2 regions of the Microbulbifer sp. ABH2_005 genome follow, and region 2 is predicted to be linked to the other one. Evidence: riboswitches for the same ligand, from Rfam matches in the RefSeq annotation. Region 2 holds a riboswitch; the other holds the start of a gene.
The links. Region 2 has a riboswitch for thiamine pyrophosphate ahead of ACXAFI_RS07305 (TonB-dependent receptor). Riboswitches for the same ligand answer to the same signal wherever they lie in the genome.

Region 1 (3,474 bases), 1.3 Mb from region 2:
TTCATCGTGATAGGCTCGCGCCCGCTCCGGGTCCAAACCGAGGTTAAACTGATCTTCCCAGCGGAATTCAAAGCGGGCTTTTGACAGGGCGTCATCGCGCTTTTGTGCTCGTGGATGCCCCTTGGCTAAGTCTGCGGCATGAGCCGCAATCTTATAGGCCATCAAGCCCTCTTTAACATCCTCTTTATTGGGTAGACCCAAATGCTCTTTAGGCGTCACATAGCAGAGCATGGCGCAACCGTAAGTGCCGATTAATGCTGCACCTATGCCAGAGGTAATGTGGTCGTAACCGGGAGCAATATCCGTAGTCAGCGGGCCAAGGGTATAAAAAGGCGCGCCGTGGCAGTGCTTTAGTTGCTCATCCATATTTTCTTTGATCTTGTGAATAGCCACATGGCCCGGTCCTTCGATCATGGTCTGCACATCGTGCTTCCAGGCAACTTCTGTGAGCTCGCCAAGAGTATGCAGCTCTCCGAATTGTGCCTCATCATTGGCATCGGCGATGGAACCTGGGCGCAGACCATCACCGAGGCTAAAGCTCACATCGTAAGCTTTCATGATTTCACAGATTTCTTCGAAGTGGGTATAGAGGAAATTCTCTTTGTGATGTGCCAGACACCATTTGGCCATGATAGAACCACCCCGCGAAACAATACCGGTCATACGTTTCGCTGTAAGCGGTACATAACGCAACAGCACGCCAGCATGGATGGTGAAATAATCCACCCCCTGCTCCGCCTGTTCAATTAAAGTATCGCGATAGACATCCCAGTTCAGGTCTTCGGCAATGCCGTTCACTTTTTCCAGCGCTTGATAAATCGGTACTGTGCCAATAGGCACCGGAGAATTTCGCAAAATCCATTCACGGGTTTCATGAATATTGGCGCCAGTGGAGAGATCCATCACGGTATCGGCACCCCACTTGGTGGACCAAACTAGCTTTTCCACCTCCTCTTCAATAGAAGAAGTCACCGCAGAATTGCCAATATTTGCATTCACCTTACACAGAAAATTGCGCCCGATAATCATCGGTTCCACTTCCGGGTGATTGATATTCGCGGGAATAATCGCCCGGCCTTCGGCGACTTCCCTGCGAACAAATTCGGGAGTGATTTGCTCGGGAATAAAAATACTATCGCGCGCTTTTTGATATTGGCTTTCACTCATTTCTGAAGCGAGCTTGGCGCGCCCCATATTTTCACGAACAGCGACAAATTCCATCTCCGACGTGATGATGCCGCGGCGGGCATAATGCATTTGCGATACGTTTCTTCCCGGTTTAGCCCGACGCGGGCTGGGAAGATTTTCAAAGCGGATATGATCCAGCCCTTGGTCTGCCATACGTTTCTGGCTGTAGGCGGCTTGGCGGGAATCCAATTGCTCTGTATCGCCTCTAGCTTCTACCCAGCCCTGACGCAACTTGGGTAGCCCCTGGCGTACATCGACACTGAAATCAGGTTCAGAATAGGGTCCAGATGTATCGTATACGGTGAGCGGCTCATTGGGCTCCAGAAGGGGATTATCTGCATCTCCACCTACCACGCTATCCCCCAGGCAGATTTGGCGAGCGCCAACCTGAATATCCGGCGTTTCCCCAGGTAAATACACCTTTCGTGAATTGGGAAAAGATTGAACCGTAAGGTTCTCAAGAAATGCTTTAGCAGAATCGCGGCTGGCAGCGCGGGTGGATTTTCCGGCTTTGCCGGATTGTTCAATGATCTCGGACATGCGTAACCTTAAAGCTTGAGGATTTAAAGGTCGCAGCGTCCAGGGCACACGCAAAGAGAAAAGCCGCCAAACTGTAAAAAAACAGGCGACTTCAGATCTTGTTCCCTACGCGGGGGTTACCCCGATCAGGTTCAACGGATCTCGCAATAGCGATCTCAGCCCACAGGCACTCCGACAAGTAGAGCGCAGTATAGTGGAAGCTCTCGAATATGAACAGGTGGTCGATCTCAACTTTCAACAGACTCTAAATAACCCTCTCCATGGTGCTACAACCAAAAAATCTCGATGCTCTAGGCGACAAAAATTCAACACGCTTCAACTTATTTGAAGCTGACCCAGCGGTCGATATCATTCCCACCGGCACTCATTCCACGTCAACCTAAACTGCACAGGTTCACCGATCCAGTTTTAAAACAATAATGAACTACGACGAAAGTCGGTGTGGGAGAAAATACAATGTGGAATAGATATGGAGTTATAACAGCACTCGTTTTAAGTGTTATGTCGATACCGACAGCTTTAGCTGCCCCTTCTAAATCCGTTGCTGCTGGTGACAGTATTACCATGGCATTCGGAGCAGACTGTACCCGTAACAAGTATTTCTGGGATTTGTTTTGTCTCCTCGGTGGAGACCAACCAGAACACTCCTGGTTTGATGGTGATAAAAACTCCGTTGAGAGTATTTACGATAAGTACAAGATAATTTCACCCAACATGGCTGCGAATAAAAAAGCTGCTGAGTCAGGGGCAGAAATGCGCGGAGGAAAGAAGAACTTTGCTGTTCAGGCTGATCGAATTTTATCTCAATCAAATATCCCCGACCACGTAGAAGTTGTTCTTGGAGGAAACGATATTTGTAACCGGGATTGTACCGATCCCAATAACTGTGATGATCCTCTATACACAGAAAGTGAGTGGCGCTCAGCAATTCAAGCGGGCTTAGATAAACTCGTCGATGGTCTTCCCAATGGATCTACCATTCTTTTAGGCTCAGTACCAAGGGTGCAGGATCTGCGAGCAGCCGGCTTAGCCAAGCAGTCAAGCAACTCCCGGGTAAATTGTGAACATGTTTGGTCAACCTTTGGGATTTGCAAAATAGCCACTAATGGCGGCAGTTTAAATGGAGAAGACTTTGCCACTCGCTACGGCGCAATTACTGCAGCTCAACGTCGCTACAATGAAATTCTCGTTGAGGAGGCGGAGAGCTATAATGGCACCAATGGTGTTGAAGTGATAGCCGAGTATACTGGGGAAGATGAGGTAAATGCTGGTACCTTTCAGTTTGGCAAAGATGACATTGGTGGTGGAGATTGCTTTCACCCCAGTATTCAGGGCCAAAACATCGTTGCCGATCTACTTTGGCAGGGCAATCCAGATAAATAATTAGTTGTCCACTCGGTGAACATTGGGCCCTCCTGAATACTTCTCAGTGGGCCCATAACTATTTAGCTTTCTTTACCTTTCTCAAGCTATCTTCAATCCTTCTCAAAATAGCCCTGCTCTTCAACGACATATTGTATTCGCTGGGGCAACCCCTTTCGCATAAAAGCTACATCGATAATCTGACCGCTGGTAAGGGCATCCCATAGGTTATTTTGACCACTATGTACCCAGCTATCATTAACTCTCATTAGGACATCATTCTCTTGAAAGCCCAGGGCGGTGAAGAACTCATTATTTGTGATACCTTCGAGTCGCATCAGGTGATGCCCCTCAACCTCCAATTCGGCCTCGATAAATTTGGCT
Region 2 (3,474 bases):
CATGCTGATTTCTACAGAGAGTTGCATAGTTTTCCCCATTGTTCGCAAAGGGCCTAGTGGTAACGATTCTTAATTCTTCGCTACCTAACCAGATTAAGCCCGTGAAGAGCAGGTACGCTATGTATCTAATATTTCACGGGCAGTTATTGGAGGTTGTCGGCTACATTACCGATGATTTGTTAGAAAGCATAACTACCGGTTACCCCGGCAATACGTGGTTCACCCTGTTGATAGTAAGCTTCTGAAGCATAGCCATTAACTGGATTGTTGCCGAAATAGAAGCCCCTGGTGTTGTAATCTTTGTCGGTCAGGTTTCTACCCCATAGGGAGACTTCCCAGTTGTCAGCCCGATAAGTGAGGCGGGCGTTGAGCAATTCGTAGGCAGTGGATTTTTCATTATGGCTATTGGAGAAGTAAAACTCATCTTTGCCTTCCAATTCCAGACGCAGTACCCAGTGGGCACTGAGATCAATCTCGGTGCCAGTGAAGAACTGATAGCTTGGTGCATGAGCTACATCACGGCCATCCAGATTTACCGGTAGCACTATACCGGTTTCTTTGTCCTTCTCCGTGTCTACGTGGGTGCTACTAATAAAGTCCTCAAACTCGGCGTTTAACCAGCCTGCAGAAGCGAAGAGGCGTACAGTTTCCGTAGCCTGGAAATTTATTTCCGCCTCAAAGCCATAAGTTTTACCGCCCGCTGCGTTGCCCAGATACTCTCTAAACTTTTTACTCTCAGGGTTGAAAAGTGATTGTTTGGCTTGAACATCGTTGCGATCCTGGTAGAAGGCCGCTAGCTGGGCCTGTAAACGGTTACCCAGCCAATTGCCTTTGGCTCCAAGTTCGTAGTTAAGCAAATGCTCTGTATCGAACTCGAACATCTCACGGTAAGCTTCTACATTACCCGCAAACTCTGCGATGATCGCCCCGTTCACCCCCCCTGCCTTATAGCCACGTGAAACGGTGGCGTACAGTAAAGTGTCCTCGGAATAATGATATTCCAAGGTTATATTTCCACCCCACAAGTCCTCACTGCTATCTGCTTTGGTGGCATAGGAATCAGAATAATCCGCACTACGCCTTTCCAGGCGAAGCCCGCTAATCAGGTTGAAGGTGTCGCTCAGTGTGGTGCTCAGCTGCCCATAAACTGCGCTGTTTTTGGTATCAAACTCACTGCTAAAAAAGCTGTATTCAGTGATTGTACCTCCAGTTACTCCGGAAGCCTGCAAGAGGTCTTCTTGTTCTTGGCGATGATAAACACCGAGTACCCAGCTAGTGCGCCCTGCAAAGAGTTTGGAGGCCTCGGTGGAGAGCAGGCGTAGATCCAGGCTGGTATTGTCCTTGTCCCGCTGGTAATTGTCAGTTTGGCTGTACTCCAAAGGATGAATGCCGGTATAGCTCCAGTCTTCATCGTATCCGTATTCGGTATCGGAATTGGCGAGGCTTAGGGTGGTTTCAAGAATAAAATTTTGGTTACCCGACCACTGCCCAGTTAAAGCGCCTGCCCAGCTTTCCTGCTGGTCCCGACCGGGCTTGTCGGAGAGGGTTTCGCGGGTATTGTATAAAGAGAAGGCATCGTAGCCGTTATCGGCATCAAGGTAGAAGAGTGTCAGGCCGAGCTGTAAGTCGTCACTCGGTGAGTAAGCCAGTTTGCCACGCAGCACGGACTCATCAATATTGTTGGTGTCATCGCGGCCCAGGTACTGGTTTTCCATATAGCCATCGGACTTTCGCTCGCTGGCGGCAATACGAAAGCCAAGCTGGTTGGTCAGGCTGCCGCTGCCAATGGCAGAGAGGCTGCGGCCACCATATTCACTCAGTTCGGCAGAGACCTTGCCTGTAGTTTCTGAAGTGGGTGCCGCACTGCGCATATTGACCAGGCCCGCCAGGGCATTAGCACCATACAGGGTGCCTTGAGGGCCTCGGAGGATCTCTACCTGTTCGATATCCAGGGTGCTGGCAGCCAGGCCAAGACCAGTGAAGTCGATCCCGTCAATGACCAAACCTACGGAAGGATTAACTGGGTCGATAAACTGGCTGCGCTCACCAATACCGCGAATCTGAATAAAGCGTCCTCGTGAAGCGCCAGTAGAGAAGTTGACATTTGGTGCCATATTCAACAGCTGGTCCAAGTTGCCAGCACCTCGCGCCTCAATACTGCTAGCGTCCATTACACTGACGCTGCCTGGCAGCTCGAGCAGGTTGGTATCGCGCAGTTGAGCCGTCACTACCACCTCTTCAAGCCCCCTGTCCATGGGCTCTGCAGCTAAAGCTAATCCACTAGGCGAGCCCGCAATAAGGCCGATGGATAAAGCAATCGGGTGGATTGTGAACAGTTTCTTCATGGTTCTCTCTCGGATCAACACTAATGAAAGAGACCCGGAGCGCGACGAGGGAAGGGCTTTGGCATGCCTACCTATTCCTACGCCGGTATTAACCGGATCAGGTTCAAGGGTTTGCTCAAAAGATCTTCTTGATCTCGCAGCATCTCAGGCCTTGGCCACCCCTTAGGTTTTTGCGGGCGCGATGATAGCAGATGTTTCGCTCATTATGGGAAGAAGGCACTCTTAACCTTCGAGCTTGGGTTTCTATGGGACGTTTTGGGTATGGGTGGTAGTGTTATAGGGATTGGAGGGGCGTGATAGTCAGTGTTCCTCCTTGTTATTCCCTTTCTTCCAAAGCTTGGGTTAATGTAGAGGGGACGTTTCTGCATAGATGAATATTAAATATAATTTCAGGCCGCAGGTGCGAGGCTATAGCTAGTTTTAGCTTAGATTTAGAGGTTGGTGTAAAAATGAAAAATTGCCCTGATTGTAATGAGAAGCCCATAGCTTTGATTGGCTGGTGTAGTGGCATCAATTCGATACAGTGTACCTGTAAAAGTTGCGGTGCGGTCTTGTCGGCGAATCTTGTAACTTGGGGAGTGCTGATTGCCATTGTTGTCGCGATGTGCGCAGTGGCTTATGTTTCATTGGTTCACTTCGATGTGCATTTTAAACAGGATCGATGGTTGTTAATGGGTTTGATCTCTTTTCCAGTTCTTATTGGGTCATTGCTGGGATACTTGGTCGGTGGCTATAAAGTAAAGGGAAGGAGCCTCTAGTGAGCGGTTTAGGTTTTACTTCTCTACAGTGGTAAATTGGTAGATAGCATTCTATGGAATTGGTGATACAGAATAGAATAAAAACACTTGAGGCTGAGAAGGGCATAGAAATTTTGTATGCCTGTGAATCTGGCAGCCGGGCATGGGGCTTTGAGTCACTAGATAGTGACTGGGATGTGCGTTTTATTTACAAGCGAGATCTTAACCACTAACTGACTCTTGGAAACCCAAGAGATGTTGTGGAGGTGCCCTTTGATAAAGCGCTAGGTGATGAGCTTGATCTGGTTGGTTGGGATATCAGCAAAGCATTGGGTTTGTTACGGGGAAGCAACCCGACATTGATTGAATGGTTGTTCTCTCCAAAAGTTTAT

Region 1: linked by a shared signal. The riboswitch ahead of thiC (phosphomethylpyrimidine synthase ThiC) and the one ahead of ACXAFI_RS07305 (TonB-dependent receptor) in region 2 are both predicted to bind thiamine pyrophosphate.

Annotation. Positions count from the first base shown of each region.
Region 1 covers NZ_JBSWWI010000001.1:2,998,794-3,002,267, forward strand. Annotated here, with positions in the region: gene thiC (phosphomethylpyrimidine synthase ThiC) at 1-1,728, opposite strand, end outside; TPP riboswitch at 1,814-1,912, opposite strand; gene ACXAFI_RS13110 (SGNH/GDSL hydrolase family protein) at 2,170-3,111, shown strand; gene ACXAFI_RS13115 (thioredoxin domain-containing protein) at 3,204-3,474, opposite strand, start outside.
Region 2 covers NZ_JBSWWI010000001.1:1,665,596-1,669,069, forward strand. Annotated here, with positions in the region: gene ACXAFI_RS07300 (hypothetical protein) at 1-27, opposite strand, end outside; gene ACXAFI_RS07305 (TonB-dependent receptor) at 180-2,345, opposite strand; TPP riboswitch at 2,403-2,518, opposite strand; partial or broken gene ACXAFI_RS07310 (nucleotidyltransferase domain-containing protein) at 3,157-3,474, shown strand, end outside.